Regions from separate parts of the Marinobacter sp. 1_MG-2023 genome, predicted to be linked through region 2. Evidence: riboswitches for the same ligand, from Rfam matches in the RefSeq annotation. Region 2 holds a riboswitch; the other holds the start of a gene.
What was found. Region 2 has a riboswitch for cobalamin ahead of Q4606_RS14175 (ribonucleoside-diphosphate reductase subunit alpha). Riboswitches for the same ligand answer to the same signal wherever they lie in the genome.
Positions count from the first base shown of each region.

Region 1 (15,834 bases), on a different contig from region 2:
GAAATCAGGCGGGTTACGCGGGACGTCATCAGTTCGTTGGATTTCTCTCTGCGCGAGAGTGCAGAGCGCAAGCGGCTGCGATCTTCAATTTCCACAAAGTCTGCAAAGTTTTCGTCGTTTTCAAACAGATAATGAAAGGTATCCGCTGGAATGCGGTAAAGCAGGGTATCTTCCAGTGCCTTTGCCGGGAACCGCACCTTCCGCTGCATCAGCAGGCCGAACTGGCCGAAGATCTCCCCTTCCCCTATTCGGTTATAGAGCTCACCGGACCGGCGAAAAATTTCCACAGCACCGCTGCGCACATAATACATGTAGGTGCTGGCCTGCCCGGTTTCCAGTATCTGGGTCCCCGCACGTACATAACTGATTTCAATACTGGCCGTGAGCTGATTGACCAGCTCCTCCGGCATGTCGTCAAACGGCGAATGCTGGACAAGGTGGTTACGGATGTCGATCAGTTCAGGCTGCATGCGGTCTCCCAGGTGGAATAGAAAATGCCTTCGCAAAACTATAGCAGAAACCCGAGGTTGGGCGGTGGAGCCTCTGGTAAAAGACGGTATCATCTCAAGGCTGGTCTGGTGCCGGTCAGTCACTTCGGCGCGGGTCAGGTCATGGTCTTGCCTGTGGGGCGTTTTTGCTTTGCGGCGCAGTCACCGGTTAGCATTCTTTTTTGGCTCTAAGAGAAACACGCGAACATGCATACCCTGGTTCTTGGCGGCATCCGTTCCGGTAAGACTGCACTTGCAGAGAAGTTGGCGTCCGCCTCAGATAGCACGGTGGTGTACCTTGCTACAGCAACTGCGGGCGACGAGGAAATGCGGGCGCGTATTCAACGTCACCAGCAACAGCGCCCGCCTGCCTGGGGACTGGAGGAGGAGCCTCTGGCTCTGGCCGGGGTTCTTGGCCGCCATGCACAAGCCCCTGACGCGCCCTGCCTCCTGGTGGACTGCATGAGCCTTTGGGTAAGCAACCTGCTGCACGCGGGAGCGGAAACATTTGCCCGGGAGCGGACAGCGTTTTTGGAACAGGTGAGCAGCTATCCCGGTGACCTGGTGATCGTCAGTAACGAAGTCGGATTGGGCACTATCGGGATGGACCCACTTACTCGCCGCTTTGCTGACGAGCTGGGTTGGTTGAATCAGGCGCTGGCAACGCTGAGTGGCAAGGTGGTGATGAGTATCGCTGGCTTGCCTATGGGTTTAAAGCCGTGAAGACTCCGTGTGCCACGAGGCTCTGAAACCGCCCGTGGACCGAGGTGTTGACCTGAATCCTGCTGCGACAGGCATAAGGCGTCGTCAGCCCGGAGAACGCATGTTCCAGCGGAATGTTCATAGCGTCAGCAACGATCATCCGTATCACGCCACCGTGGCAAACAATCAGAATGTTCTGGCCGGCAAGCGCCTGCTGCCAGTGGTGCCAGCACTCTACAACACGCTCGTTGAAGTCCGTTACCCGCTCACCACCCGGGGGTGTGTTGGTAACCGGGTTAGCCCAGAACTGGCTGAGCTTCTCTCCATCGCTGGCCATTACTTCATCTGCGGTGCGGCCTTCCCATTCCCCGAAACTGATTTCCCGGAGGCGTTCGTCAGTGTGCAGTGGGGTCTGCAGGCGGTTCGCCAGTTCCCGTGCAAAGTGAGCGCAGCGCAGCATGGGTGAGGTGAGAACTGCATCCCAGCGGTCGGCTCCGGTAATGGCGCCGCGCATTTGCGCCCATCCAGTGTCGCTCAGGGGGTCGTCTTTGCTACCACGGTACATGGGGCCGCCCTCGGGTTCGCCGTGGCGAAGGAGGTCGAATACCGTTGTGCTATCAACCATAGTGACTGTCCTTTTTATTGCTGCTCTTTATCGCTGACCCCAGCGTCTGCAAAGCTGGCCATGTTGTTGTGCAGCTCACAGGCAATTCTCAGAAGAGGAACGGCAACGGCAGCTCCGCTACCTTCGCCAAGGCGCATTCCGAGATCAAGCAGGGGCTCAGCCTTCAGGGCATCCAGAACAGCCTGGTGGCCGGGTTCGGCAGAGCGGTGGGCGAATAGCAGCCATGAACGGACGCCGGGTTGCTGGTTGACCGCAACCAAAGCGGCAACCGAAGCAATGTAGCCATCTATCAACACTGGAATAGATCGCGCCGCGCATCCGGCGATGGCACCCGCCAAAGCTGCAATCTCAAAACCACCAAAAGCTTTGAGTACAGCGATCGCATCCTGGCCATCGTCATCGTTATCGTGGCGTTGAATAGCAAGGATGATGACTTCAGCTTTGTGACGGACACCGGCCAAATCCAGACCCGTACCTGGCCCGGTCAGCTTCATCGGGTTCTTTTCCATCAGCGCGCAGGCAACGGCCGTTGCCGAGGCCGTATTCCCTATGCCCATTTCACCACCAATAAACAGTTGGCAGCCGTAATCTGCAGCTCTTTGTGCCGTGGCGTCACCGTGGTTCAGGGCGGCGCTTGCCTGCTCAGCAGTCATTGCATCGATTACCGAAAAGTTACGAGTACAAGGCGCAATGTGAGCATCTATCACACCGGGTAAACCCGGTGGCACGTCCGAGACTGTGCCAAGATTGACAACTTCGAGCTCCGCGCCCAGCGATTTTGCCAGCACACTGATGGCGGCGCCACCACGGGCAAAGTTGGCAATCATTTGTGCCGTAACCGCCTGAGGATATGCTGAAACTCCCTCCTCACAGATACCGTGATCGCCTGCAAACACGCTGATCTGGACACGATCAAGCGCTGGAGTGGCTGTGCCCTGAAGGCCGGCGAGCTGAATCGCCGCGTTTTCCAGCTTGCCCAGTGAACCGGCGGGCTTGGTTAGCATACTTTGCCGCTGCGCGGCCTGCTCAAAGAAACGCGCCTCGGGTTGCCGGGGAGGGGTGGTCCAACTGCTGGGAAACGACATTACACATACCTTTATGCATCAAAGTACCGTAAATCAGGGTCTGCTTACGGTTAGCGGGGCTTGGGTTCATTGGAGTAAGGTGTCGGATCATACTCCGACCGGGTGCAATGAGGTAGGCTTGAGGGCTTAACCTTCTCTTTGTCCCGGGAAAATCTGTGTTGTTTGCTCCTTTCGTAGTCTGTGTGTTGGCTCTTGCTCTTGACCGTATGCTGGGCGAGCCTCGCCGCCTGCACCCGGTTGTCGGGTTCGGGCGCCTGGCGGCGGTTGTTGAAAAGACGCTTAATGTCACACCCGGTACACCCCGTCGTAGCCTGTGGGCAGGCTGTTTAGCGGTGCTTGTGCTAACGGGGCCGGTGTTGTGCCTGGCGGTCTGGGCGACCGTGGTACTAGATAGTTTGTTGCTTTTGCTGGCTCAGGCAGTCGCGCTCTGGCTGGCTATGTCGCTTCGAGGGCTGACTGAGCATGGCCGGGCGGTAGCCGAGCCACTGCATGAGGGCGATCTTGCCGGAGCGCGTGAGCAGGTCAGTCGCATTGTCAGCCGGCAGGCAAGCGCACTTGATGAACAAGGTGTAGCCGCCGCAGCCACTGAGTCCATGCTGGAGAATGGGGCAGATGCAGTGTTTGCCAGCCTGTTCTGGTTTCTTGTTGCGGGAATTCCCGGTGTTGTCATGCATCGAATGGTGAATACGCTGGATGCCATGTGGGGATATCGCAACCCGCGGTTTCTGTATTTCGGTCGGGCGGCAGCGCGGCTGGATGACGTGATGGGATGGGTTCCGGCAAGGCTGACAGCATTCACGTATACGGTGTTGGGCAATCGTAAGCTGGCCTGGTGGTGCTGGCGCAATCAGGCACCACAATGGGATAGCCCCAATGCGGGACCCGTTATGGCTGCGGGCGCTGGGGCACTGAATGTCCGGCTTGGCGGACCCTCACCCTATCCGGGTGGCATGAAACAACGCCCGATTCTGGGCGGTGGGCAAGACGCGAGCCCGGCAAGCGTTGAGTCAGCCATCAAATTGGTGAGCCACGGTATCTGGCTCTGGCTTGGTATTTTGCTCGCCGCTACAGTGCTTGTCTTTTTAGTGGTGTGGGTAAAATGGTATTAGACCACGGTGGGCGGTTGAACGAAGCCGCAAAACGCTGGGGCATTTCCCGTTCAGAGTGGCTTGATTTGTCCACCGGCATAAACCCGGTTGGCTGGCCAGTGCCTGACATACCGGCTGAGGTGTGGCAAAGGCTGCCCGAAGCCGATGACGGGCTGGAGGAAGTTATCCGCGAGTGGTCTGGTGCGTCGCCCTCAGCAGCCTGCGTGCCAGTGCCTGGCAGCCAGGCGGCTATTATGGCTTTACCGGGATTGCGTAACCCCTGCCGTGTCGGCATTCCCGAACCTGGTTACCGTGAGCACGGGTATAACTGGCGCAACGCCGGTCATACGACCATACCCATCGGGCCCGAACAGACCCGCTGTGGCCTTTCAGGTTGCGATGATCGCTGGCTTGACCAGGTCGACGTACTGGTCTGGATTAATCCCAATAACCCTACCGGAAAAATTATTCCTCCCTCCACATTGCTACGCTGGCACCAGCGGTTGCAAAAGCGAGGTGGCTGGCTGGTTGTCGATGAGGCATTTATGGATGCCACGCCGGCGTTCAGTCTCTGTACCCAGGCCGGACGGCCGGGTTTGATCGTTCTTCGTTCGCTTGGAAAGTTTTTTGGCCTGGCGGGGGTACGGGCGGGTTTTGTTCTTGCGGATGACTGGATTGCGGGTAACCTGAGGCAGGCACTTGGACCCTGGGCTCTTAGTGGCCCGGCGCGGTATGTGATGCGCCAGGCCTTGCGGGATAAAGGCTGGCAAAGCAAGGCGCGCGTCAGCTTGCAACAGAATATGGGTAGGCTGAGGGAAGTGCTGCAGGAAGCCAGGCTCACTCTTGTGGGTGGCACCGTTCTGTTTCAGACGGTTCGTGCAGACAATCCAGTGATCCTGGCAGATCAACTGGCTGCACAGGCGGTGCTGGTCCGGGTTTTTGAGCAACCGGGGATGCTCCGGTTTGGCGCGCTTGCCAATGAGAAACAATTGAGACAACTCATGGGCGCCCTTGCGGTCAGTACCTGAGATTAGTCATTGACCAGACATTAACGCGTTGTTAGCCTTTGAGCTCGTTTGTAGGTGCTGTTGTAGCGCAATCATCGTCGCTGCCGCAGTGAAACGGGAAGCCGGTTAAAGTCCGGCACTGCCCCCGCAACGGTAAGTGAGAGAGCGGCGAAGAGAGATGCCACTGTGCGCAAGCATGGGAAGGTTACGCTGCTCGGTTGTATAAACTCACGAGTCCGGAGACCGGCCTGTAAACACACCGAGCGCTGCGGAGGGCAGTTACGGTGGGTAAACACCGGCCTGTTTTACGGGATTTCCCCACCTTAGAAAAGCTTCACTCTGGTCATCTGCCAGAATTAGCTCCCCCCTTTGCAGAGCACCTAACAATTGGCCATGCGGGTGCGCGTGGCGAGTCTGTGAGTGCATTTAATGAAAGTTTCCCTGTCAGTTGCCAGTGTTCTGGTATTCCCTTTTGCATTTAGTCCCCTCTCGATTGCGGTTGCGCAAGAAACCCAGTCTTCTCAGTTAGATCCGATTGTTGTCACAGCAACCCTTGGCCCCAGGACGGTCGGCGAGAGTCTTGCCTCCGTTACCGTGGTTGATGAAGAAGAAATTCGGTCCAAAGCTCCTGCCGAGTTTTCCGATCTGCTGCGCGGTCAGCCAGGCATCAGCGTGACCGGTAACGGTTCTTTCGGAAAGACAACAAGTGTGTATACCCGTGGCGTCCAGAATGCCGGTACCGTTTTACTTGTTGATGGCGTGAAACTGCATTCTGCAACGGGCGGCGGTGCGCCATGGCAGTATTTCCCCACAGAGCTCATTGAACGAGTGGAAATTGTGCGGGGCCCCCGCAGCTCGCTCTATGGAGCAGATGCCATGGGTGGTGTGGTGCAGGCGTTCACACTGGATCCCGAACAGGGTAAGCGAGGCTGGGTTGAGGCGGGTGCAGGAAACTTTGATACCCAAAAGGTCAGTGCCGGTGCTTCTGCTTCGGTCGGCAATACACGCTTCAGCCTGAGCGGCCTGCATAAGGAAAGCGACGGCACAGCGATTGTTGAAAACGGCGAAGACAAGGGGTTTCGCAATACCGCCGGGCTTGGCCGGGTAGTGCACGCTCTGGATAACGGCGGTGAAGCGAGCATCATGCTGCTGCAATCTGAAGGGAACACCGAGTACGAGGGCGGCAACATTGATTACATGATCCGCACTATTGGTCTTGGGCTGATGACACCGCTGAGTGAAAGCTGGCAAATGGGTATTCAGTTCGCGGAATCCCGCGATGAATCGGAGTCGTTCAGCACCTATGGTGAAAGCACCTATAACACCCGATTGCGAGAGGCCCGGTGGGATAATACCTTTTCTTTCGATGTCCATGAGCTGGTTGTAGGCGCTGAGCTGCAGCAGGATGAAGTTAGCAGTTCACAAAACTATAGTGAAACCTCGAGAACAAATACGGCACTGTTCAGCCAGTTGCGTCTGAATTTTGGCCCGGTGGATGCGCAGCTGAGCCTTCGCGGCGACGACAATGAAGCCTACGGAACCAATGAAACCGGAGGGGTGGCGCTCGGTTATAAAATGGACCGATCTCATCGCCTGCGTGCGAGCTATGGCACCGCGTTCAGGGCCCCCACATTTAATGACCTCTACTGGCCTCTGTCATTCAATTACCAGGGCAATCCCGACCTGGAGCCGGAGGAGTCCGAAAGCTATGAGCTTGGTGCCAGCGGTAACTATCAACGATGGTTTTGGGATCTTGCCTTGTATCAGATGGATGTCGACAACCTGATTGGTTCCGGGCAGATCGGGGGTGTTGATACACGGGTGAACGTGGATGAGGCGAGAATTCGTGGAGCAGAGTTTGGCGGCGGTTATGAATATAACGGCTGGCGTGCAGCGGTGGCACTCACTTATATGGACCCTGAAGACCGTGATACCGGCAACCAACTGGCCCGCCGCACCAAACAATCGGCCCGTATTGACCTGGACAAGGCCGTCAATAACTTTGCGTTTGGCGGCTCTGTGGTCGCCGAAGGACATCGCTATGATGATGCCGCCAATACAGACCGACTGGCCGGGTTTGGAACTATTGACCTGCGCGCCGGCTGGGATTTCGCACCCAACTGGAATACCCGCCTGACGCTCGCCAATGTGCTGGATAAGGAATACTCGACCGCCAGATATTTTGATGGTCGGAAATACATCGCTGCAGGTCGAACAGCCATGCTGTCGGTTCGTTACGACATACAGTAAACCTCGAAGGCAGGAGTATGTGTGTGAGTGTTCACCGGCAGAGTATCAGAGTTGCACTGGGCTTTTTGATCGTGTTCGTTGTGCAGACTCTGTCGGCCGGCGAGGTACAACGATGCGCTATTGATGACATGGGCAAGGAACTCTGCCTCCCTGCCCCTGCTCAGCGCATAATCACTTTGTCTCCGGGGGCGACGGAGCTGACATTTGCGGCCGGTGCCGGTGCCAAGGTGGTTGCGGTCGTTAATTACAGCGATTACCCCCCGGAAGCTCTCAAATTGCCCTTGGTTGGCAGCCACACCCGGGTGGATATGGAGGCGCTGCTCGCGCTCAAGCCAGACCTGGTTGTCACTTGGGTAACAGGAAACCCACCGGCACAGATTGAGCTGCTAGGAGAATTGGGTATTCCCATGTTTGCGATCGAGCCTCGCACTTTCGAAGGGGTTTCCAGTGTTATTGAACGGCTTGCCACCCTGGCGGGAACTGAACAGGCGGGCCTGGCTGAAGCCGAGCGTTTTCGCGTGGGTATTGCCGCTTTGTCAGAGCAGTACCGTAATGCAGAACCAATACCTGTTTTCTATCAGGTCTGGGAGCAGCCTTTGATGACCATCAACAACGATCACCTGATTGGTAAGGTGCTTCAGTTGTGTGGTGGTGTAAATGTATTCGGCGAAATGCCGCGGCTGGTTCCCCGAATCAGTTCTGAGGTTGTGCTGCAGGCCGATCCCCACGCCATTCTCACTGGAAGTGTTGAGGGTGTCAGTGATGGTCAGCTGGATAGCTGGAAGCAGTATTCGGAGCTGACCGCCGTGAAAAAGAAGAATCTCTTTTTTGTGCCGGCCTCACCCATTTCACGGCCTACGCCCAGATTGCTTGAGGCCACCAGAATTGTTTGTGACTACCTGGATAGTGCACGTGAGCATTGATAACACAGAGATGAACCCTCAGGTAGCTGAGCAATGATCCGTCCGTTGCTGAGTCTCGGATTTCTGGCATTGGTTGCCGTTGTGCTGGCTTTGGGCCTGGGCAGCGTCACTGTCCCGCTGCCTGAGATCTGGCAGGTCATGCAGGGTGAAGGCAGTGCGCTGAACCGCGCACTGTTATTGGAGCTGCGCCTGCCTCGCACTCTTGCGGCGTTTGCTACCGGCGGCTTGCTGGCTGTGGCTGGCGCGCTGATGCAGGTGCTGTTGCGTAACCCGCTGGCTGACCCCTATGTGCTCGGGCTATCTGGTGGCGCGGCGGTAGGTGCGCTGCTGGCCATGCTGGCGGGAATGGGGACAATCCTGATATCAGGGTCGGCCTTTGCTGGCGCCTTGCTGGCAACCCTTCTGGTCTTCGGCCTCGCCCATGGTACTGGCAGTTGGACGCCTTCCCGACTTCTGCTGACTGGTGTGGTTGTGGCGGCTGGCTGGGGTGCCGTGATTACGCTTATGCTGGCAATCACGCCCTCATACAAACTCCCGGGTATGCTTTACTGGTTGATGGGTGATGTCTCATATGCCCGCACGCCCTGGCCTGCATTGATTGTTCTGGTTTTATCCATTGTGCTGATTATGCCGCTTGCGCGTAACCTGAATGTACTTGCGCGTGGGCCTATGCAGGCCGCAGCGCTCGGCGTCTCAGTACGCCCGCTGGAATGGACGATTTATCTTCTTGCCAGCCTGCTGACGGCTACCGCGGTGACCACCGCAGGCAGCATCGGTTTCGTAGGCCTGATTGTCCCTCATATGCTCCGGCTGGTTCTTGGTAATGACCAGCGGATTATTCTGCCGGCCAGTGCCCTGGTAGGAGGGACCTTGCTGGTGCTGGCAGACACGCTTGCACGAACAGTGATTGCTCCGGAGCAGTTGCCTGTTGGTGTAATCACCGCGTTGTTGGGCGTGCCTACATTCCTTTATCTGTTGCACCGGAGCCGATGATGAGCAGGCTGCGCAGTCGCGATCTCGTCATTAATGTACCGGGCCGATCGGATGGTTTTTCTCTGAACCTGAACATCGAACCCGGCCAGACCTGGGGTGTGCTCGGCCCTAACGGAGCCGGGAAAACGACATTGTTGCATACACTTGCAGGTCTGCTACCCGCCCGCCATGGTGAGGTGGTACTTGATGACACCCTTCTGAAAGATCTGAAGCGCCGGGATATTGCTCGACAGATGGGGCTGGTTTTCCAGGAACGCCAGGATAGTTTTCCCGCCACCGTGATGGAAACCGCTCTCATTGGCCGTCACCCATGGTTGTCGCCATGGGAGAGCGAACAGGGTGAAGATCAGGCTCTGGCGGAGCAGGCATTGACAGCACTGGAGGTCGACCATCTGTCCGATCGCTTGCTGACCACTTTGTCTGGAGGTGAGCGTCAGCGTGTTGCTATCGCCACGCTGATGACCCAGAACCCGGATATATGGCTGTTGGATGAGCCCACCAACCATCTGGACCTGCATCATCAGGTCAAGGTGATGAATCTGCTTCAGGACCAGGCTCAATCCGGAAAAGCAGTATTTATGTGCCTGCACGACCTCAACCTGGCAGCTCGATGGTGCAGTCATGTTCTGCTTCTATACACCAACGGTGATGCCTGCTGGGGCCCCGCAGATTCAATGCTGGAACCGTCTGCACTGGAGAAATTGTATAACCAGAAACTCATCACCGTGGAGGCCGATGGCGCACCGCTATTCGTACCTGTGCGTTCCGGGTCGAACCTCTGAAATGGTTAATCTATGACTGTATCCATACCGGCCGTAATGATTACCGCCCCTGCCTCCGGGCAGGGTAAATCCATGGTAACGGCCGCTCTGGCCCGGCTGCACCGGAACGCCGGTCGCAGGGTGCGCGTGTTCAAGCATGGTCCGGATTATCTCGATCCGATGATGCTTGAGGTGGCATCAGGCCAGCCGGTCTACCAGTTGCACCCCTGGATGACCGGCGAACACGAATGTCGCTGGCGCGTGGCGGAAGCCGCCCGTGAGGCTGACCTGATTCTGATTGAAGGGGCGATGGGGCTGTTTGATGGCGATCCGTCCAGTGCTGACCTTGCCAAACTGCTGGGTATTCCTGCGTTGCCAGTGATTGACGCCGGCGGTATGGCGCAGACCTTTGGCGCACTGGTACTGGGACTGGCCCATTTTGATCCCGAACTGTCGGTGTATCAGGTGATCGCCAACAAAATCGGCAGCCCCCGCCATGGCGCTATGTTGAAAGAAGGCCTGCCTCAGGGCATCAGTTTGCTGGGGGCCATTCCCCGGAGCGAGGCAATGCAGATTCCGGACAGGCACCTGGGCCTGTTGCAACCGGCTGAACTGGGCAACCTTGACCAGCAGCTTGATGCGGCGGCTGCGGTGCTCGAAGCTGCGGGCCTTGGTGAGTTACCCAAGGCTGTTACGATCGCCCCGGTTGAACCAGTCAAACCAGAGGCTTTGCTCAAAGGTGTGCGCATTGCGGTTGCCCGTGATCTTGCCTTCAGCTTTATCTATCGTGCGAACACAGACCTGCTGACGGCGATGGGTGCGGAGCTGCAGTATTTTTCGCCGCTGGCGGATTCGCAGCTACCGCTGGCAGACGCCCTTTGGCTCCCTGGTGGTTATCCTGAACTTCATGGCAGCACTCTGGCCAACAATACCGCTATGGCTGAAGCGATCCGTGGGTTCTATGATGCCGGCAAGCCGATACTTGCAGAGTGCGGCGGTCTGATGGCTTGTGCTGAAGAGTTGTCCGATAAAGACGGCGTTGTGCACAGAATGCTGGGGTTGATCCCGGGCCGCTCGAATATGGAAAAACGCCTGCAGGGCATAGGCCTGCAAAGCCTGACCACCCTCGGAGGTGAGCTCCGTGGGCATACCTTCCATCGCTCATCACTGGATACGTCCTGGCGACCGGTCGCTCATGCCTGGAAACAGGCAGGCACGAGTGGTGAGGCGGTATTCCGTGAAAAAGGTCTCGTGGCCAGCTACTTCCACGGTTATTTCCCATCGGCTCCTGCCCTTGTTGCTGCATTGTTCAGAGGCCAGCCGCTGACATTTCACAATGACACGGAGAAGACTCATGCGTGAACGCGCAAAAGACCCCGAACGCCATGCCAAACGTATGGCGGCCAAGCAAAAAATCATGCAGGAACGTATCGCCAGTGCCCAGAACGAACAGGGTGTTTTGCTGGTATTGACCGGTCCCGGTAAAGGCAAGAGCAGTTCCGGCTTCGGCATGGTTGCCCGTGCGCTTGGCCATGGTATGAAAGTCGGCGTTGTGCAATTTATCAAAGGTGCCTTCAGTACCGGTGAAGAAGCCTTCTTCCGGGATCTGCCCGGCGTGGATTACCACGTGATGGGTCAGGGCTACACGTGGGAAACCCAGGACCGCGAACAGGATGTGGCGTCTGCCAATGCTGCCTGGGATATTGTTGCCGGCATGTTGAAAGACGACAGTTATGATCTGATTTTGCTGGACGAGCTGAACATTGCGCTGAAATACGACTACATAGATCTGGATCGTGTGCTGGATGATCTGCAGGGCAGGCCCGCTATGCAACACGTGGTCGTCACCGGACGAAATGCGCCCCAGGAACTGATCGACATCGCAGATACCGTCACCGAAATGGGCGTCGTGAAGCATGCCTTCAAGGATCAGGGCATCAAGGCTCAGAAGGGCGTCGAGCTTTAATCATGACCACGCTGATGATCCAGGGCACCACATCCGACGCCGGTAAAACCACCGTAGTTGCCGCCCTGTGTCGTTGGCTTGCCCGGCAGGGTGTGTCGGTGGCGCCATTCAAACCGCAGAATATGGCCCTGAACAGCGCGGTTACCGTGGATGGAGGGGAAATAGGCCGCTCCACGGCGTTGCAGGCACTGGCGTGTGGCCTTGAGCCTCACAGCGATATGAACCCTGTATTGCTGAAGCCGCAAAGCGATTGTGGCGCCCAGGTAATTCTGCGCGGGCAGGTACACGGCAATATGGACGCGCTGGATTATCATGCGTACAAAGCCGAGGCCAAGGTTGCGGTCATGGACGCCTGGCATGCACTCAGTGAACGCTATGATGTGATCATTGCTGAAGGTGCTGGCAGCCCTGCAGAAATTAACCTGCGTACCAACGACATTGCCAACATGGGCTTTGCAGAAGCGGCCGATTGCCCGGTGTTGTTGGTCGGGGATATAGACCGGGGCGGTGTGTTTGCCCAGTTGGTGGGTACGCTGGAGCTGATTTCCGCCAGTGAGCAGGAGCGTACAAAAGGTTTCATTGTTAATCGCTTTCGCGGTGATATCAGCTTGCTGGAACCAGGCCTGGAGTGGCTCACTGAACGCACCGGCAAGCCAGTGGTTGGCGTGCTGCCTTACCTTCATGGCCTCATCGTGGATTCTGAAGACAGCATTGGTATCTCTGGCACCTGCGAAGCCGAATCGCTGAATGTGATTGTGCCGGTGCTGCCGCGCATCAGTAATCACAATGATTTTGACCCCTTGCGCCTGCATCCCGGCGTAAATCTCCGGTTCATCGGCCCCGATCAACCCATCCCTGCTGCCGATCTGATTATCCTGCCCGGCAGTAAAAGTACCCGCACTGATCTGGCTTTCCTCAATGCTCAGGGCTGGGTGCAGGCTATTCACAAACACTTGCGCTACGGCGGCAAGGTTTTTGGTATTTGCGGTGGTTTTCAGATGCTGGGTGAGCGTGTTGACGACCCGGGTGGGCTGGAAGGCCAGAAGGGCACAACGGAAGGCCTGGGGTTGCTGGAAATGACCACCACCATGATTGCTGGTAAACATCTGAGAAATGTTAGTGGCACCCTGACCCTCCGGGCGGGTGACCCCCGCGGCAGGAGTGCGGTTTTCAAAGGCTACGAAATGCACAACGGTGTGAGCCATGGCGCGGCTCTAGCACATCCGTTGGGCCTGATGGCTGGCAACAACGAAGGTGCAATCAGCGCCGATGGCCAGGTGGCCGGCACCTATGTGCATGGAGTATTTGACGAGCCGGCGGCGTGTGAAGCATTGCTGCAATGGGCCGGGCTGAACCGCTCAGGCGCCGCTGTAGACTACCAGCAGCACCGTCTTACCCAGCTTGACCGGTTGGCGGACCAGGTTGAACACTATCTGGATACAGACTGGTTGTGCGGGCTGCTGGGCGTAAAAGAAGCATCAACTAATTCCGGCCATGGAAAGCGGTCATGAGTGATCCTAACCGTCCTTTCAGCGAAGACGAGCGTAGTGGGCTTTACCGCGCTATTTTTGAACGCCGTGATGTTCGCTCCGAGTTTCTGCCTGATCCCATTCCCCGGCCTGTGCTGGCGCGCCTGCTGAAAGCGGCGCACCACGCGCCGTCGGTGGGTTTTATGCAGCCATGGGATTTTATCCTGATTGACAGCCTGGACGTGCGTCAGCAAGTGCTGGCCAGCTATAACCAGGAAAATGCCAAAGCCGCTAATAACTACGGTGGTGAACGTCAGCGAACCTATCTCAGTCTGAAATTACAGGGCATTGTCGAAAGCCCTATGAACCTGTGTATTACCTGTGACCGCAACCGGGGCGGCAGCCATGTTCTGGGACGTAACTCCATAGTGGATACGGACCTTTTCAGTACCTGTCTGGCTGTTCAGAACTTGTGGCTGGCGGCGCGGGCGGAAGGTATCGGCGTGGGCTGGGTGAGCATTCTCGACCAGAGCACACTGGCGCGGATTCTGAAACTGCCGGATAACGTCTACCCATTGGCCTATTTATGTCTTGGCTATGTCAGCGAGTTTGCTGATCAGCCGGAGCTGGAAACCCGGGGCTGGCGTTCGCGGATGCCTTTGAATGAACTGATGCATGGCAACCTTTGGGGCCAGTCGCTGGACGACAACACCCTTCTGGACGCGCTGAAGCCATAGAGCCCGGTTTAGTCTAAGGTTCACTGATGCAAGGCATAGTGTGTGCCGGCAGCCACAGACTGACACAGAGTCCGGTTTGCCCGTCAGGCCGGGCATCCAGGGTCAGTTGGCCGCCGTGTAGTTCCGCAATCCGCCGTGCAATTGCCAGCCCAAGCCCTGCACCGCCGCCATGCCGCTGGTCGAGGCGGACAAAGCGGCTGAGTGCCCTTTCCCTATCCTCTGTTGCAATGCCTGGCCCCTGATCGCACACAGTAACGTGATACCCGTTACCGGAGGCCTCCAGGCGAGTTTCTATCAGAGTGTGCTGCGGGCTGTACTGAATGGCGTTGGCCAACAGAGATCGCATCAGGGTATTGATCAGGGCGTCATGGCAACTCACCAGAGCCTGGCCAGCATCGTTATGAAGTAGTGGCTCCATATGTTTTTTCAGCGCCAGGGGGGTCACATCCGCAATACTTTGTTCGATGATTTCTGATAGATCGTGTTTCTGGGGTGAAAAGCCGGCGCCTGAGTCGACCCGGTTCAGCAGCAACATTTGCTCCACCAGATGTGTCATGCGGTCAACCGATTGAATCAGGGGCTGGAATTGCTGCGGATCTTTGTCCCAGGCTTTTTCCAGATTCAGTCGCAAAGCTGCCAGCGGTGTCCGCAGTTCATGGGCTGCATCGGCCGAAAATCGGCGCTCCCGTTCCAGGGCCAGATTCAGTCGCTTGAGCAGGCTATTCACGGCTTGTACCAGACCGGCCACTTCCTTTGGTGCCTGTCTGTCATCCAGGGGATGAATACGTTCCGGAGCCATATGGCGTATAGGCCGCTCCAACCGACGCAGGGGGCGGAACCCGATATGAATGGCAGCACTGGCGGCCAGCAGCAGGAGCGGCAAGGCAACCAACAAAGGCAGAACGTTGCCCAGGGCCAGCTCCTGGCTCAGTTCCCCGCGAATATCTTCCCGCTGAGCGGTTCTGATCCAGAAACCTGTAGCGGGATCCTGAAGCGTGAACGTCCGCCAGTTGTACCCCTGGGATTCGGCCCATGAGTAGCCTGGCGTCAGGCCTTCGGTGTCATCGGCCTTAAGTGTGTCCAGCAGAGGCGTGCGGCCGGGCGTCCAGACCTCAAAGGCCAGCTTCTTTTCGTATTTGTGTCCCGCGCCGCCGGGCAGAATTTCGTCATTGTCTGCATCAGACTCAACGTCCTTGTCGAGTGGCAGCGCCAGTGTTTCAGTGAGGGTTTGCGATAACAGCTCGAGCGATTGTGTGTCTGCAAGGTGGCGAACCAGCCCCTGGACAATCCGTGTACTCTGCGCAAGTTCGGCGTCGAACAGCTCTTCCAGTTCATGATTGCTTTCAATATAGCTCCAGGCTGCGGCTATCAGGGCAAATAGCAGAACCGTGGAAGTAACCAGCAGTGTGAGAGTGCGGGTCAGGGACATTCCGGAGCTCCACAAGCTGCCTGGCTGTCCAGCAGATACCCAACGCCGCGGATGGTGCGGATTGTGGTTTTGCCGATTCTGCGCCGGAGATGGTGGATATGCACTTCCAGGGCGTTGCTTTCAGCTCCCGGCTCCCAGCCATAGAGCTGTTCTTCCAGACGCCGGCGAGTGGCCACCTGGTCGGGATGACGCATCATGTACTGGAGGATCTGGAATTCACTGCGGGGTAAGGTGTCTGTCGTCGAGCCGGTGGTGAGCTGGGCCGAAGCCGGGTTCAGCGTAAGCTGGCCTACGATCAGTTCGTCGCTGGT
Region 1 covers NZ_JAUOST010000003.1:384,635-400,468, reverse strand. The annotation lists gene Q4606_RS11270 (DUF294 nucleotidyltransferase-like domain-containing protein) at 1-470, opposite strand, end outside; gene cobU (bifunctional adenosylcobinamide kinase/adenosylcobinamide-phosphate guanylyltransferase) at 696-1,211, shown strand; gene Q4606_RS11260 (histidine phosphatase family protein) at 1,192-1,815, opposite strand; gene cobT (nicotinate-nucleotide--dimethylbenzimidazole phosphoribosyltransferase) at 1,830-2,900, opposite strand; gene cbiB (adenosylcobinamide-phosphate synthase CbiB) at 3,056-4,009, shown strand; gene cobD (threonine-phosphate decarboxylase CobD) at 4,000-5,016, shown strand; cobalamin riboswitch at 5,052-5,262, shown strand; gene Q4606_RS11240 (TonB-dependent receptor) at 5,425-7,245, shown strand; gene Q4606_RS11235 (cobalamin-binding protein) at 7,269-8,168, shown strand; gene Q4606_RS11230 (iron ABC transporter permease) at 8,202-9,161, shown strand; gene Q4606_RS11225 (ABC transporter ATP-binding protein) at 9,161-9,943, shown strand; gene Q4606_RS11220 (cobyrinate a,c-diamide synthase) at 9,956-11,284, shown strand; gene cobO (cob(I)yrinic acid a,c-diamide adenosyltransferase) at 11,277-11,888, shown strand; gene Q4606_RS11210 (cobyric acid synthase) at 11,891-13,399, shown strand; gene bluB (5,6-dimethylbenzimidazole synthase) at 13,396-14,094, shown strand; gene Q4606_RS11200 (ATP-binding protein) at 14,108-15,523, opposite strand; gene Q4606_RS11195 (response regulator transcription factor) at 15,514-15,834, opposite strand, start outside.
Region 1: another riboswitch for cobalamin. It lies ahead of Q4606_RS11240 (TonB-dependent receptor); the one in region 2 lies ahead of Q4606_RS14175 (ribonucleoside-diphosphate reductase subunit alpha).

Region 2 (15,834 bases):
GCACCCAGTGAACGCAGGTAGTAGGTGGTTTTCAGGCCACGCTCCCACGCCAGCTGGTAGAGCTCATCCAGTTTTTTACCACTGGGCTCGGCCATGTAGAGGTTCAAACTCTGGGCCTGATCCAGCCATTTCTGGCGGCGGGAGGCGGCTTCAACCAGCCAGCGGGCGTCAATTTCGAATGCCGTGGCGTATCGCGCTTTTAGTTCGGTGGGTATGCGCTCGATTTGCTGTACGCTGCCGTCGAAGTATTTCAGGTCGTTCACCATCACGTTGTCCCACAGGCCTTCGGCCTTGAGGTCACGCACCAGTGAAGGGTTCACCACGGTAAACTCGCCAGACAGGTTCGATTTCACGAACAGATTCTGATACGCCGGCTCAATGGATTGGGACACACCCACAATGTTGGAAATGGTGGCGGTGGGCGCAATGGCCATCACGTTGCTGTTGCGCATGCCGTGTTTGGCGATGAGATCCCGCACCGGAGCCCAGTCGAGGCGGCTTTCGGTGTTCACGCTGATATCGCCTTCCCGGCGGGCATTTTTCAACAGTTCAATGGAATCGATGGGCAGTACGCCCTGGCTCCACAACGAACCTTCATAACTTTCGTAAGCGCCGCGTTCGGCCGCCAGTTGGGCGGAGGCACGGATCGCGAAGTAGCTCAGCTGTTCCATGGCCACGTCTGCAAACTCCACGGCCTGCGGGCTGGTGTACGGCAAGCGCAGCTCGTAAAGCGCATCCTGGAAGCCCATCAGGCCCAGGCCAACCGGGCGGTGTTTGAGGTTGGAGTTGCGCGCCTGGGGTACGGCGTAGAAGTTAATGTCGATAACGTTATCGAGCATGCGCACGGCGGTGTTTACGGTGCGCTCCAGGCGCTGCACATCCAGTTCACCGTTGGTGATGTGAGCCGCCAGGTTTACAGAACCCAGATTGCACACGGCAATTTCTTCTGCGCTGGTGTTCAGGGTGATCTCGGTACACAGGTTAGAGCTGTGTACCACGCCTTTGTGCTGCTGCGGCGAGCGCAGGTTGCAGGGGTCTTTGAAGGTGATCCAGGGGTGGCCGGTTTCAAACAGAACGGTCAGCATTTTGCGCCACAGCTGTTTGGCCGGAATGGTTTTGAACAACTCGATCTTGCCTTCAGCAGCCAGCGCTTCGTAGTGTTCGTAGCGCTCGCGGAATGCGTTGCCGTAGAGATCATGCAGATCCGGCACGTCGCTGGGGCTGAACAGGGTCCACTCCCGATCCTGGCGCATGCGTTCAACCAGCAAGTCCGGTACCCAGTTGGCGGTGTTCATATCGTGGGTACGGCGGCGTTCGTCACCGGTGTTTTTGCGCAGTTCCAGGAATTCTTCGATGTCCAGGTGCCAGCTTTCCAGATAGGCACACACCGCGCCTTTGCGCTTGCCGCCCTGGTTTACGGCAACGGCGGTATCATTTACCACTTTCAGGAATGGTACGACGCCCTGGCTCTGGCCGTTGGTACCTTTGATGCGGGAGCCCAGTGCACGCACGGGCGTCCAGTCGTTGCCCAATCCGCCAGCCCATTTGGACAGCAAAGCGTTATCACGTATGGAGCCATAGATGCCTTCCAGATCGTCACCCACGGTCGTCAGGTAGCAGGACGACAGCTGGGAATGGCGGGTACCGCTGTTGAACAGCGTAGGCGTAGAGGCCATGTAATCGAAGGACGACAACAGGTTATAGAATTCAATGGCGCGACTATTGGGGTCATCTTCGCGCAGCGCCAGGCCCATGGCGACCCGCATGAAAAATACCTGCGGCAATTCCAGGCGATCTTTTTTCCAGTGCAGGAAGTAACGGTCATAGAGGGTTTGCAGGCCGAGGAAGCCAAACTGCTGATCACGCTCAGGCTTCAGAGCAGCGCCCAGACGTTCCATGTCGTAAGCGGCCATAGCCTCATCAAGCAGTTCATAGCGAATACCGGCACTGATGAAGGTGCTTAGCGCCTGTGGATACACTTCTGCCAGGGTGAGGCTGGTGTCGAGCTTCAGCGCGGTGACGCTTTCAAGGCGAAGCTGTTCCAGCAGCAGGCGTGCGGTAACGGCGCTGTAGTCCGGCTCTCGTTCAATGCGGCCACGGGCAGTCATCACCAGTGCGGTCAGGACTTCAGCCTCGTCAATGCCGTTGTAAAGGTTACGAATGGCATCTTCCACCAGGGATTCGCCATCAATGCCGTCAAGCCCGAACGCGGCGTTCTCTACCTGCTGTTTCATCAGGCCCATATCCAGCGCTACAGTGCCGCCATCCGCCTGTTTTACGGTGAGCGTAGGGTGAGCTTCTACCGGCTCATGCAGGGCGCGTTCGCGGGCGTGTTCTTCCCGGTACAGAACGTAGGCACGGGCGACTTTTTGTTCTTCAGCGCGCATCAGGGCCAACTCTACCTGGTCCTGTATGTCTTCAATGTGCACTCTGCCACCGGCTTTCAGGCGACGGCTAATGGCCTGCACAACCTGCTCGGTTACCCGGTGAACAGCATCGTTAATCCGGGCTGAGCCCGCTGCCTGGTCGCCTTCAACAGCAAGAAAGGCCTTAGTAACGGCTACACTGATTTTGGAGGGGGTAAAGCTGACCAGGTTGCCGTTGCGTTTGATAACCTGCAGGGTTTCTGTGTCAGATGAGGATGCGGGCCGGGCTTCGGCGAAAGCTGTCGCAGACATGCGATTTTCTCCTGAATACGCGTAAGTTCCGAAACCTTCGCGTACGCAGGACAAACCAGCACCAGCCAGGAATGGCTGCAAGAGTGCCGTGTTCGTTGCTGCTCACCTTATAGGGCCAGATGCAGGCGCCTGAGTCGCGAAGGTACAGTCTTCCCTGGCAGGTCTTCGGACTCAGGGGCATGAACCTGCTGGTTCTGCCTTGCGTGACGACTTCCCGGCTTTCGCCAGTGTCTTTATGCCACGCTCGTTCCCCAATACCGCTGCGCGTCAGTTCCGGATTCTCACCGGATTCCCGATACCATATCTGGTATCAAGCCAAGGATTTGGGCACTATATACAGTATAAGCACCGGCTACAAGGCACTTTTTTTCAATTCGCCGGTCTCTCACCAACACATTGCAACCCGAGACATCCCCATGGGCAACACTCCCCGCTCTGCACTCTGGCTCCTCCTGGCGGTGGCCGGCCTGTTTTCTTCGCACCTGCTGGCACAGGAACCGTTGCTACCGGCATTCTCGAAAATGACATCACTGGCTGATGGCTGGGAACCGCTGGAATTTCCCAACATAGAGCAACACTCCACCTATGAACTGGTCAGTGATGGCGACACCCGAGTGGTTAAAGCGCAAACCTCAGGCGGTGCGTCCGGGCTGATCACGCGGCTCAATTTAAACGCCGAGGGCCCCCTAAAACTACGCTGGCGCTGGAAAGTGTCCAATGTGTTTGATAAAGGCGATGCCCGGGAGAAGTCCGGCGACGACTACCCTGCCCGTATTTACGTCGCCTTCGAATTCCAGCCTGGCAAAGCGGGCTTTTTCGAACGGGCAAAACGGAAGACCGTCGAGGTGCTGTTTGGCGAGGAACTACCCGGCAATGCCCTGAATTATATTTGGGCAAACACGCTGCCTGAGGGCGAATTTATTCCCAACTCCTATACCGACAAAACCGTGATGGTGGCTGTCAGTTCCGGCAGCGAGCAGGCGGGAGAGTGGGTAAGCATCGAGCGGGATATTGTTGCGGACTACCGCGAGGCCTTCGGGGAGAACCCGCCGCCAATTCGGGGCATCGCTATTATGTCGGATTCCGACAATACGGGTGAGCTGGCCACAGCATGGTACGGCGATATCGTGCTCGCCCCGGCCAACGGGAACTGACGCGTTTTTATGGCGTTATAACTCCGGAAAACCGGGAATAACATAATCGGAGTAGAAATCCTGATAGGACGGCGCCTCACCACGGCTGACGAGCCGCAAATAGGCATCATCGAGCTCATCCCGGAGGACTGCTGCTCTGGGACTTACCAGAGAATAGAGCCAGGCCGCATAGCGTGATCGAAGTTCCACCCCCCGGATCATGCTGTCTTCAGGGTGGGTAAGAATTTCCTGCACCGGCTCACGGTAATCCAACACGTAATCGCCGCGTTTGAGCTTGAGCATTTCGAGGGCGGCGCGATTGTTCGGAGCTTCGGAAAGCTGTATTCGCTCAGACCTTTCGAGCCATGAAATCAGACCGCCATAGGTGTAGCCACCGATCACGATAAGGGTCTTTCCTTCAAGCTGGTCAAAATGCGTTAACGGCTCTGAACCCTCAAGGTACCAGGCGTTCAGTTGCACCGGATAGACATTGACCCAGCTTTCAAGAACTTCTCCCTGAACGCCCGGGATATTGGAGAGACCAGGCCAGAGATCCACCAGCCCCCTTTTCAGATACAGGTAGATCCGGCTGACCGGGAGATAGATAAAATCGGCCTCGTAACCGGCTTCCTCAACAACTTTCCGGGTGAGCTCGATAAAATAACCTGCCGGCTCACCCTGATCATTCTGGTATTCAATGGGAGGAAATTCTGTGTAGGCAATACGGAGCCTGTTTGAGGCCGTATCGGCCCACACAGGGCTTGCCGTAACAGCAATGGCCAGGCATATAAACATAATGGCCAACCTGGCTGGCGCGACCGCTACCGAGGCAGGAGGGAAAATCAGGTTCCAGAATCTGCTCATAACACCGGCATGCTTAAGATACGATTTATTGTAATGCTTACGCAGAGCGTAGCAGACTCGACCGGAAAGGCTACGGCGCACTCATCAAAACAACGAATGCGATCAAATGTGAAAGCTGACCATATACAAACCCACGCCGCCCATTACCAGAGTATACGGGAAGGCCATGACTACCATCCTGCCATAGGACAGCCGCACCAGCGGTGCGATGGCAGAGGTCAGCAGAAACAGGAAGGCCGCTTGCCCATTAGGCGTTGCTACGCTGGGCAGGTTGGTTCCGGTGTTTATGGCAACGGCCAGAGACTGGAAATGCTCAAAGCTGATACTGCCAGCGTCCAGTGCCTGTTTAACCTCGCTGATATACACCGTGGCTACAAATACGTTGTCGCTGATCATTGATAAGAGGCCATTGGCAATAAAAAACATGCCCGGTTGCTGGCTTTCCGGAAGTGATAACACATAGTCGATAACAGGCTTGAACAGGTGCTGTTCGTGAATCACCGCCACCACAGCAAAAAACACCACCAACAGGGAAGTAAAAGGCAGCGACTCCTGAAAGGCTTTACCTATCTGGTGTTCGCCGGTAACGCCGGTAAACGATGTGATCAGAATGATGACCAGCAGGCCAATGAGGCCTACTTCGGCAAGATGCAGGGCCAGACCCACCACTAATATCATCGCCGCAAACGCTTGCACCCAAAGCGCAGCCTCGTCTGCCTTGGTGCGCTTGGCGCGCTCATTGTTGGCAAATTCCTCAAGTACTCGCCGGACCGGCCTGGGCAGCCTGCCGCCATAACCAAACCAGCGCATTTTTTCGAGCACCCAACAGGTTACCAACCCGGCGGCTAGCACCGGCAGGCTCACGGGCGCCATATGCAGGAAAAAGCCGACAAAGTCCCAGCCAACCACCTTCGCTATAAGCAGGTTCTGAGGTTCGCCGACCATGGTCGCAACACCACCAAGAGCGGTACCTATGGCGCCATGCATCAGCAGGCTGCGCAGAAACGCGCGGAAGTTTTCCAGATCCTCCCGGTGCAGTTCAACAACGTCGTCGTCACTGTCTGCATTATGATCGCTGCTCTGATAACCCTTGCCCGAAGCAACCTTGTGGTAAACGGAGAAAAAACCAACAGCAACGCTGATGATAACGGCGGTTACCGTAAGCGCATCAAGAAACGCTGAAAGCACCGCAGCGGCACTGCAGAACAAGAGCGACAGAGCGGATTTCGAGCGCACGCCCACAAGAATCTGGGTGAAGGCAAGCAGCAGCAAATCCTGCATGAAATAGATACCCGCCACCATGAACATCAGCAACAGGATAACCGGGAAATTGGTCAGCACTTCCAGATACACAGCATCCGGCGTCGTCAGCCCAATAAGCAACGCCTCAATGGCCAGCAAACCGCCGGGCAGAAGCGGGTAACACTTCAAAGCCATCGCTAGAGTAAAAATGAACTCGGCTATCAGAAGCCAGCCTGCGGTAACCGGCCCCAACACATACATCACGATGGGATTGGCGATCAGGAAAAGCACAATAATCTGCTTGTACCAGACGGGAGCCTTGCCAAGAAAGTTGCTGGTAAAGGCAGAAAACAGTGTCGTTGGCATTGCGGGTTTCTTCTGGGTTAGCGAGCGAAAACAGTATGTGATAACACAGCAGTATCTTCCTTGATATTTCTGTGTCAGTTAATCCGACAAAGATACAGGATAGACCGGTTCTTTAGTACTGTCAGAAAGAAGGGGGTTAACACCACTTATCAACGGGGGGCCGTGTTAAAAAGGGCTCTGAACGACCGATATTGTTCAAGCGCAGCCCCACTCCCTTTAGCTACCAGCCTTACGCGCTCTCTCGGTAAACACTGAGCCAGTCGCGCTGCAGAAAGCGGTGAAAGTGAACCAAGCCGGGGGTAACCACCGATGGTCTGGCGATCATTGAGCAGCACAATCGGCTGGCCATCAGGCGGCACCTGCACACCACCGAGATTAATGCCTTCGGAAACCAGGGTACTGATTTTGCAATTCAACCTGGGACCTGTAAGGCGCACACCCATGCGGTCGGCGCGGTCATCAACCTGCCACCAGGTGTTGAATGCGTCGAACAGACTGCGGCCGGTGAAGTGCGCAATCTGCGCGCCCGGCAAGAGATCCAGTACCGCTGGCTGGCTGAAATCCGGTATGGCGTCGCAAGGAACCTGCACCGGGCCTTCGCCAGCCTGCAAGCCCCGGCTGTATACGGACAACTGATCGCCCGCCGCAAGTTTGGTGCCCTTGCCGCAGAAGCCACCAAGTTCTTCCCGGGTTACCGAAGCCACACTCCCCAATACCGGTTCTGCTACAAAGCCCCCACATACTGCAAGGTACGCCCGAAGCCCGCTTATCGGGGCTGCAAAGGCCAGGGTCTCGCCTTCTTTCCAGCTTATCCGTTGCCAGAGCGGGACAGGTTTCTGATCCAGAGTTGCGCCCAGATCGGCGCCTGTAATAGCAATTTCCAGATCTCGCCCGGCCACCAGTTGCAGGCCCCCGAAGGTAATCTCCAGGTTGGCCGTACCCCAGGTGTTGCCGGTAAGGTGGTTGGCCCAGGCCCAGGAATAAAGGTCCGCCGGGCCACCCTGTGTGACGCCAAGATGCCGGACACCAAACCTCCCGCTGTCCTGTAGCAAAGCAAGGGGCCCGGCACGCAATACTTTAATGCAGGGTTCAGAGTTGCCTGGAGTGCTCATGCCAGCGGCTCCATGGGCGTGGTATCCCCACCCTCACGCTCGAATGCTTCACGACTTACCGGCACAAACCGTACCTGATCGCCCACACGCAAAAGGCTAAAGCCCTCGCGGTTACGGTCAAATAAACTGGCACTGGTACGCCCCAGCAAATTCCAGCCCCCCGGTGTTGCCGTGGGGTACGCAGCGGTCTGGCGACCAGCCATAGCGACACTGCCTGGCGGCACCTTCTTGCGAGGTGTACCAAGCCTGGCGCATTCAAGTCGCGGATCGGTTAACCCCATAAAAGCAAATCCTGGGGCAAATCCCAGGGCAAAAACCCGATATACCTGCTGGCTGTGGGCATCGATTACATCGTTGACCGCTATACCCGCCTGCTCCGCTACCCTCGTTAATTCAGGGCCTACACTCGTGTCGTACCAGGTCGGAAGTTCGTGTATCTCCCCGGCATGGCGGCTGTCCTCAGGTTCCAGATCCGCGAGTATCCGGTAAATCGTTGCCCGGGCCTCACAGGGCGATACCATCAAGGGGTCAAACACAACCAGAAGGGTGGTGTAGGACGGCACCAGATCAATCAGCGCATCACCGAACGCCTGCTCACACCGGCGCGACAGCGCAGACAACCAGGACAGGTTGTGCTCGTCGATCGTGTCGAAGAGTCTTATGATCCAGCCATCGAGGCCGGCAGATTCGAGCACCGGCTTCTGATTCATGGTGTAAGCGCCTTCTCCATTGCCTGGGCGATACCCAGCACACTTCTGTCTGAACCATTTCGACCGACCAGCATGAGGCCAGTGGGTAGGTCACCGTGCTGATAATTCGGGAGGGTAATCGCGCACAAATCGAGCAGGTTCGCCACGGTGGTGTTGCGCAGAACAAGCAGGTTCAGCCGCGCATAGTCCGCGTCGTCTTCCAGCTCCGCCAACAACGGTGGCTCAATGGCTACGGTCGGCGCAAGTAGCCCGTCGTAGGCGCCAAGCCACTCTTCTGCTTGCGCTTTTCGCTCAGCCCGCACCTGTTGTAAGTCCAGATAATCAGCCGCGCTGAAGCCGGCGCCCCGCTCCATTCGCCGGCGTATCTGGGGGTCGTAATCCTCTCCGTGTTGCTGCAGCCAGTGTCGGTGAACGTGATAGCTTTCAACCGCTGTAAGCCCTCCACCCTGCAAAAGCTCAGGCAAGGTATCCAGCACCGGCACTGGCGCTTCCACAATCCTGGCACCGCACTCACGCAACTTGCCGAGGCTTCGGGCAAACGCTTCGGCAACCCCCGGAGACAGTTCGTCCAGCATGTAATTGGCCGGAACCACAAAGCTGCGACCGCGCAAATCTACCGGCACCCGCTTTTGCCAACGCTCACCGGCCATAACCGCATCCAGGCGATCACAACAGTCAACGCTGCGAGCAATGGGGCCAATCGAATCGAGACTCTGGGACAAACGGAAAACACCCTCTCGGGGTATGCGCTGCTGGGAGGGCTTGAAGCCGACAAGGCCGCAGAACGCGGCCGGTATGCGAACGGACCCTCCGGTATCACTACCAATCGCCGCAACGGCCATGCCCTGGGCCACTGCAGCAGCAGCCCCGGATGAAGAACCGCCGCAGATCCGGCCCGGCGCCAGCGGGTTGTCGGGGGTGCCATAGTGAGGGTTTAGCCCAAGCCCGGAGTAAGCAAACTCGGTCATGTTGGTATGGCCGGTAATAACTGCCCCGGCGCGCCGCAGACGGGAAACAACCAGGGCATCACTCTGCGCCCGCTGAACCCACCATTTTGACCCCGAGTGCGTTACCTCTCCAGCAACATCGAGCAGCACTTTGAGTGCTATGGGCAGCCCGGCAAGATCACCAATAGGAACCCCGCCTTGCTGCAGGGCATCAATGGCGGCGGCTTCGGCTTTTGCTGTGCGGTCAAAGCGGGCCGTATAGACCTGATTGGCAGGGTCATCACGCTGGCGAATGTTATTCAGACACAGCTCAAGCAACTGCCCTGAAGACCACTTGTTCTGATGCATACCATCAAGCAACGACGATAATGTCGCCTTTGACAGATCCACCGTATCCAAGCCAAGCGTCTGACTCATTTCGCCACCGATAACGTCGTAGTAGGACAAAACTCTTGGTTTTTCAGCTTATTAAACAATAACCCGACTGGATATAGCCGGGTTATTGAGTATAGCGCCTCTTACCTGAAACAACAGGCCATAGGCACGCTACCAAAAGCGTTGCTACAACGATAGCCGGCCCTACCGGCACATCCCAGATCACCGAACAGGCAATTGCCAGTAGATGGCCGACGATCGCACACAAAGAAGCCACAACCGGCGTCTTTTTGTGGAGAGTTCCTACGATAAGCGGGGTGATAATGAGAGTCGCAAACACCACGTAAATGCCCGCCAAAGCCACCGCGTAGGTTACAGCAATGGCGAAAACGGGTATGAACGCTGCGCCAGTAAGCCAGCCGGGGGCCCAGTATCCAAGAGCCCAGACCAGCAACGCCATAACCGCTGTCGCGATCACCAGCTCCTGGTTCGCCCACAACAAATCCCCGGAAGCCGCACGCTGCAAAACCTGGGCCCCATGGGGATCGTTGCTGACCAGTAATACCGCCAGGCTGGCGCCCAAGACATAGAGGATGCCTATCCCTGCCTCTTTTGCTTCACCAAGATGGCGGAGAATAAGCTGTACTGTAAGGGCCGCCAGCAACGCAAACGCCAGGCTTGTGACAGACGCGCCCGCCAGATCTTGGCTCAGCACGAAATAAGTCCCTGTCGCTCCTGCAAGAGTTCCCAGCGATGCCCATTGCGCGATAGCAAGATCTGCAAAGATCACACCCCGCGCAATCACCTGATACCCTAATGGCACTAACAAAAAGCATAGCAGTACGCTGCCTAAGGTGGGCAATAGCATCCACTCATAGGCGGCCACCAGAAGCCTCCTGCACTGTCTCCTCGAGTGTATCCACGATCATTGAAATCAGCTCGGCCAGAGTCTGCGTTTCGCCAGAGTCGGTCACGGTCCCCGGCACCACAAGAACCGGCTTTTGAATCTGGCTTGCCAACCAGTTAGCGGGCTGAGGGTCTTGATGACTGGCGATCAGGATCCCATCCACATCTTTCAGCCCCGGCTCCGCCAGCAGCTGGCTCAGGTGGCTCGCACTGGGCGGCAACCCGGGTTTGGGCTCCAGCTCAAACCTTGAATCCATACCCAGCCAATTCAGGAGGTAAGTAAAGCTGGTGTGCTGAATAACAATAGAATGCCCCTGCAACGCCTCCGCTTTCTGCCGCCACTCGGCACGATGCTGGCTCCAGCGCCCGCGCCATCGTATGTACCGTGCGAGAATATCTCCTGAGGCTTCCGGCCTTAGCTGCCCAAGGCGGTGCGCGAGCGCATCTGCAATAGCCGGAAGCTGATCCGGCGACAGATGCACATGAGGGTTACCCTCCGGATGCACATCACCCATGCTGCGATCCACATGGTCGTGGGGCGCGTGCAGTTGTGCATGCTCCGCCGCATAGAACAAACCCGGGCGCCCTGGCTGAACTGCGGAATTTGATGCCCGCTGCAGAAGCGTGGGCAGCCACCCTGCCTCAAGCGAAGCGCCGGTACAAACCGCAATATCGGCACGTCGCATGGCGGCGATCAGGCTGGGCCTGGCCTCAATGTAGTGAGGATCCTGCAAATAGCTGGTGGCCGTTGTTATCCTTGCATCCGGCAAGAATTCCCTTACCAGAGATGCCCATTCGGGCTCACACGCAAACACCTGAAAGTCTGCCCGGGCTGGCAAAGACACCAGGCCAAGCAGGAGGGTAATAACGAACCATCGGGTATAACTCATATCAGAACCCATGTGCGCCGTGAGCACCCAGCGACATCACGTACTGCACCACAATGGTGTTATCCGCTTCGCTGAAGCCGGTTTCAGACTGATGGGTGTATTGCAGCCGGAGTGTAGAAAAATGCGACCGTGACCAGGCCAGCATCACATCGGTTTCCTGCAGGCTCTGGCTGTGGAAATGATCGCCGTGGGGGGCACGGAGATCCACTTCACCGTAGCGAACACCGGCTGACCACTGCGGTGCAAACTGGTAAACACCTGAAACATACCAGCCTTCGTGGTAGTCGTCTGAGGTGGCGTATTCGTTCAAATCATCGGCGTAGAGGTATTCGCCGCTAAGGGTGATCTGCTGTTCCCTGGCGTTGCCATTCGGCGACCATTTCCAGACCGCATCGGCGATGTATAGGTTCTCTCCAGTGTATGACGCACCATGGCTATGGTCATGATCGTCTTCTTCGCCGTGCTCGTGCTCTTCTTCAGTTTCACCGGCTCCAATATTGCGGTTGTTCAGATAAGACAACCCCATCTGCCAACTCTGAGACACCGACAGGTCTCCGCCAACACGCGTATTCAGCGTATAAACGCCGATGCTTTCGTCACCTTCTGACAGTTGATCGCCTTCGAAAGCCTCCGCACCCACCTGCCAGAAGAAAGGCGTTGGCAAAAGGGCGTTCACGCGCAAACCTGTGTCGTAATAATGGCTTCCCAGAAGAGCCCGGTAAACAGCGGGGCGCTCTACAAAGTCATCTTCATGCATGTGCCGACTGTTCAGATACCCCACCTGGGACAGGAAGCGACCACCACGGACACCCAGCCCGGCAGGCAGGCCGTTGGTCTGCAGATACGCTTCCTCTATCAGTATTTCACCTTCGCCATCGTGCTCTTCAAAGACGGTCGTTAATCGGCCAGAGAACATGTCGTCAATCGGCGCAGACAGGGAAAGTTCCGTATGGCCCAGGCCAAAGCCTTTCTCGCGGTGCGAGAGCGCCGTATCGTTCTGTTTGTAATACCCGTCCAGGGTCACGCTCACATCGGGGTTTAATTCATTTGCAGCGGCGCCGCTAGCCAGCACAATCAAAGGAATCGCAGCAAAAGGTACAACACGGTTAAACATGGGAACTCCAGCATTAAAACAGCAGTACAGGCCAGCAAACACTGGCCGGTACTGCCGGAAAGAAAGGATTAGTGAGAGTGTTCTTCGTCGTCGTGGTCGTGGCCGGCTTCTGCCAGACCCACCCAGGCGATACCCGAAGCGTTGAAACCAAGATCGATAGTCCGGACGGTTTCGCCGTGATCAGTATCAATCTCAATAACGGACTGACCATCAGGCGTTAGTACAAACATGCGATCCTGAGCGGATGAGAGTGCGATAGAGGGTGAACCCTCATCTTCTCCCGGAGCATCCATCACCTGAACCCTGCCGATCAACGCCCAATCATTGGATGGAGCAAACAATTGCAAGCCACCGTCATCACCCAGCACGTAGAACACTTCCCCATGGGTAGTGAAGCCTTGAACCAGCGGCCCAACTCCGTCACCAAGTTCCAGCTCCAGGTACACCTGTGATTCCGATTCCGGGTCGATCACGAACATCTGATCACCGGCAAGGCCAACCAGTTCTTCAACATCATGGTTGCCCAGCAGGGTTCCGATACGCTCACCCTCAACAAGGCTTGCAGGGTTCGCCAGTTTGGTGGTCGGGTAGCCCGCCTCATGCAGGTCGATTACCAGCACACCATCACTGCACCCAAACCCGAGGCTGTGTGCGCCTACTGCAGCGCCATGGAGAGCGGGGCAAGTCTCGCTGTAACGCTCTTCGAACTCGAAGCTGCCGCCATCCAGGTGATAGCGTTCAACCATGGTCGGCAGCGTGGTGCCCGTAATAGAACTGTCCCGGTAGGTCACAAACAAATGGCCGTCGGCCATCATGGCAACGCCGTGCATGTTGGTTTCCAGGTCCAGGCTGGTGAGGGTACTGTTGCTTCCCAGAGTTTCGTCAGAAAAAACCGTCACTTTGGAGCTGGAGGCTTCACCGCCGTCGAAGAAAACAACACCGTAAGAATCACCAACCGTATAGTGCGTGGGTTTGTGATCATTCAGCGTTAGCGACAACAGGCTCGGGGTCTCTGCATAGTCGTGCATGTGATCGCCGTGATCTTCGGTATAAAGCCCACTGTCAACGAAGGACACCAGGTCATCGCCTCTCTGGGTCGCCACCACGTAGCGATTTCCGGGAGAGGCGTACAACGCAGGAACCTCACCGGTCATCTCAAAGGACGACAACACGTCGCCGCTATCAAGGTCCAATATCTTCAGTGCCGACGGCTCGCCCGTGTCGAACAGCGCCAACCGGCCAGCGGTATCGATATCCGTATCGGTGTGTGCGTCATCCGAGCTGCTACTGCTGCCTCCGCAGGCCGACAAAAACATGGCTGAGGCTAACAAAACCGACGTTTTAAGCGGCGTTATTGAGAAAGGGGCAAGTTTTTTAACGTGCACTATGAGGCTCTCCAGTTGATGTTATAACATTTCATTTAAAGCCCTGAAAAATAGAATCCAGAGGTCAAGGCCCGGCTAATTTCAATAAATGTTATGTTATAACATTGTAATTGTAAACCAGAGACACACGTCAACTGCATTCTCCAACCTGGGCCTTGGGCACAGGTTCTGGCCGCATTTCATGTTTGAGAAAAAGGATATTGCGGAAGCTGATGCGAAAAAGCCTCCTGCTTTATTGGGCGTTGCAGGAGGCTTTTATCAACAAATCTCAATATCGATCAACGCGCGGATCTGGAGAGCGTCAGCGTATCGTAATCCCGCAGCAGAAACAGGGCGATGCAGGCCGCCAGCATCGGCCAGGCCGCAAAGAACAGAAGGTTATCAAACGGCTGGAGGTACTTACCGAAGGCTGACAAAGTGGAGACCGAATGGAAGGCCAGAATAATGCCATAAGTCCAGGTTTTCAGTAGGCCCGCCAAAAACGCAAGGATCAGTATGAGCTGAGCCACTCCGATAATGTAAAAGACAATCTCACCAAGGCCTTCGAGACCATAGAACGCCCCAAAGACCTTGGCAGCATTTTCAGGATGAATGAGTTTTTCTAGAGTCCAGAACAGGAACACGGTAAATATACCGAGTCTTAGCAACAGTAGAGCAAGGGGTAACTGTTTGGGCATTCGTTTTTCCTTCTTTGGTTTTTGAACGATCGCTCAAATGACACAAAGTCTTCATAATAGTTCCGGAATGAACACTACAGAGCGCTGTAACAAACGGAGTGATGCAGGTGTTTTGAGGCAATAACTTATTCAGATCGCCACGACAGGAGTGTGCAGTGTCCACGGAAGTCATTTTTACTCGCCGTTACCGGAAAGCCTGCGAGCTGGCAATGAGCCACGGCACGCCCTGGCGCGCTGCAAAGTTGGCAGCCGTGGTGGGTACGCTTCTGGTGCTGATCAATCAATGGGGAGCGGTCACAGGTCCAGCGCCCATGGATTGGTTAAAAGTATTGCTGACCTATTGCGTGCCCTATCTGGTGTCAACCTACACCAGCGTGAGCAAGGATCTATACCTGCTTGGGGAAACGGAAGCCGCCGAACTGGCGGCTCATCATGAAGCTCAGAAGATCCGAGGGCAATAAGGCACGAGTTATCTCTCAATCCGGCTATGTGCGGCAGGGGTTATCAGCTCTCTGCTGCATGTCATACTGGCTGTTCCCAGGCCGGGAAAGGATCATTCAGTGTTTGCCAAAATGATTTGCCGGCCAAAAGCTGCTCTTCATTCAGAAGGCAGTCATCCAACTGACCGGTGATCGTGGCCTGATCCAGATTCTGGCCAATGAAGACTAACTCCTGACGCATATCGCCGAACGGCTCTACCCAGGTTTCCATGATTGACTCGCGATACTCTGGATCCTCGGGCCAGGACTTCTCTGGCACGGCTTTCCAGAACATCCCGGCGAACCCGTGCCGGGCAATGCCACCGGCCTGGCTCCAATGGCCCGCAAACTCCGGACGCGTGGCAAGCCAGAAATAGCCTTTGGAACGAATGAGCTTGCCACCGGAAACCGGCTGATGCAGGAACTCATAGAACTTTGCAGGATGGAATGGGCGGCGGGCGCGGTACACAAAGCTGGAAATGCCGTACTCCTCGGTTTCCGGAATGTGTTCGCCGCGCATTTCTTTCAGCCAGCCTGGCGCCTGCTGAGCGCGTTCAAAACTGAATCTATTGGTATTCAGCACCTTATCAAGTGGTACGGCGCCTTTTTCTATGGGAAGTATTTCTGCTTCTGAATTGAGGCTGCGGAGCACGCCCTTGAGCCGATCGAGGTCGCCTGGAGAAACCAGGTCTGTTTTGCTGACCAGAAGAATATCGCTGAATTCAATCTGATCAACAAGCAGGTCCGCCACGCTGCGCTCATCTTCTTCGCCCAGGCTTTCTCCGGTTTCCTGTAAAGATTGTGCTTCGTCAAAATCCTTCAGGAAATTAACGGCGTCCACCACGGTAACCATGGTGTCGAGCCTGGCAATATCAGACAGGCTCACGCCGTCTTCATCAGCGAAAGTAAAGGTTTCTGCTACCGGTAAAGGTTCCGAGATGCCGGTAGATTCGATG
Region 2 covers NZ_JAUOST010000005.1:283,429-299,262, reverse strand. The annotation lists gene Q4606_RS14175 (ribonucleoside-diphosphate reductase subunit alpha) at 1-2,678, opposite strand, end outside; cobalamin riboswitch at 2,817-3,013, opposite strand; gene Q4606_RS14170 (DUF3047 domain-containing protein) at 3,095-3,832, shown strand; gene Q4606_RS14165 (ABC transporter substrate-binding protein) at 3,848-4,675, opposite strand; gene nhaB (sodium/proton antiporter NhaB) at 4,778-6,283, opposite strand; gene Q4606_RS14155 (biotin-dependent carboxyltransferase family protein) at 6,433-7,395, opposite strand; gene Q4606_RS14150 (allophanate hydrolase subunit 1) at 7,392-8,105, opposite strand; gene Q4606_RS14145 (amidase) at 8,102-9,469, opposite strand; gene Q4606_RS14140 (metal ABC transporter permease) at 9,552-10,313, opposite strand; gene Q4606_RS14135 (metal ABC transporter solute-binding protein, Zn/Mn family) at 10,300-11,223, opposite strand; gene Q4606_RS14130 (hypothetical protein) at 11,225-12,337, opposite strand; gene Q4606_RS14125 (hypothetical protein) at 12,406-13,722, opposite strand; gene Q4606_RS14120 (hypothetical protein) at 14,001-14,399, opposite strand; gene nrtS (nitrate/nitrite transporter NrtS) at 14,555-14,860, shown strand; gene zigA (zinc metallochaperone GTPase ZigA) at 14,922-15,834, opposite strand, start outside.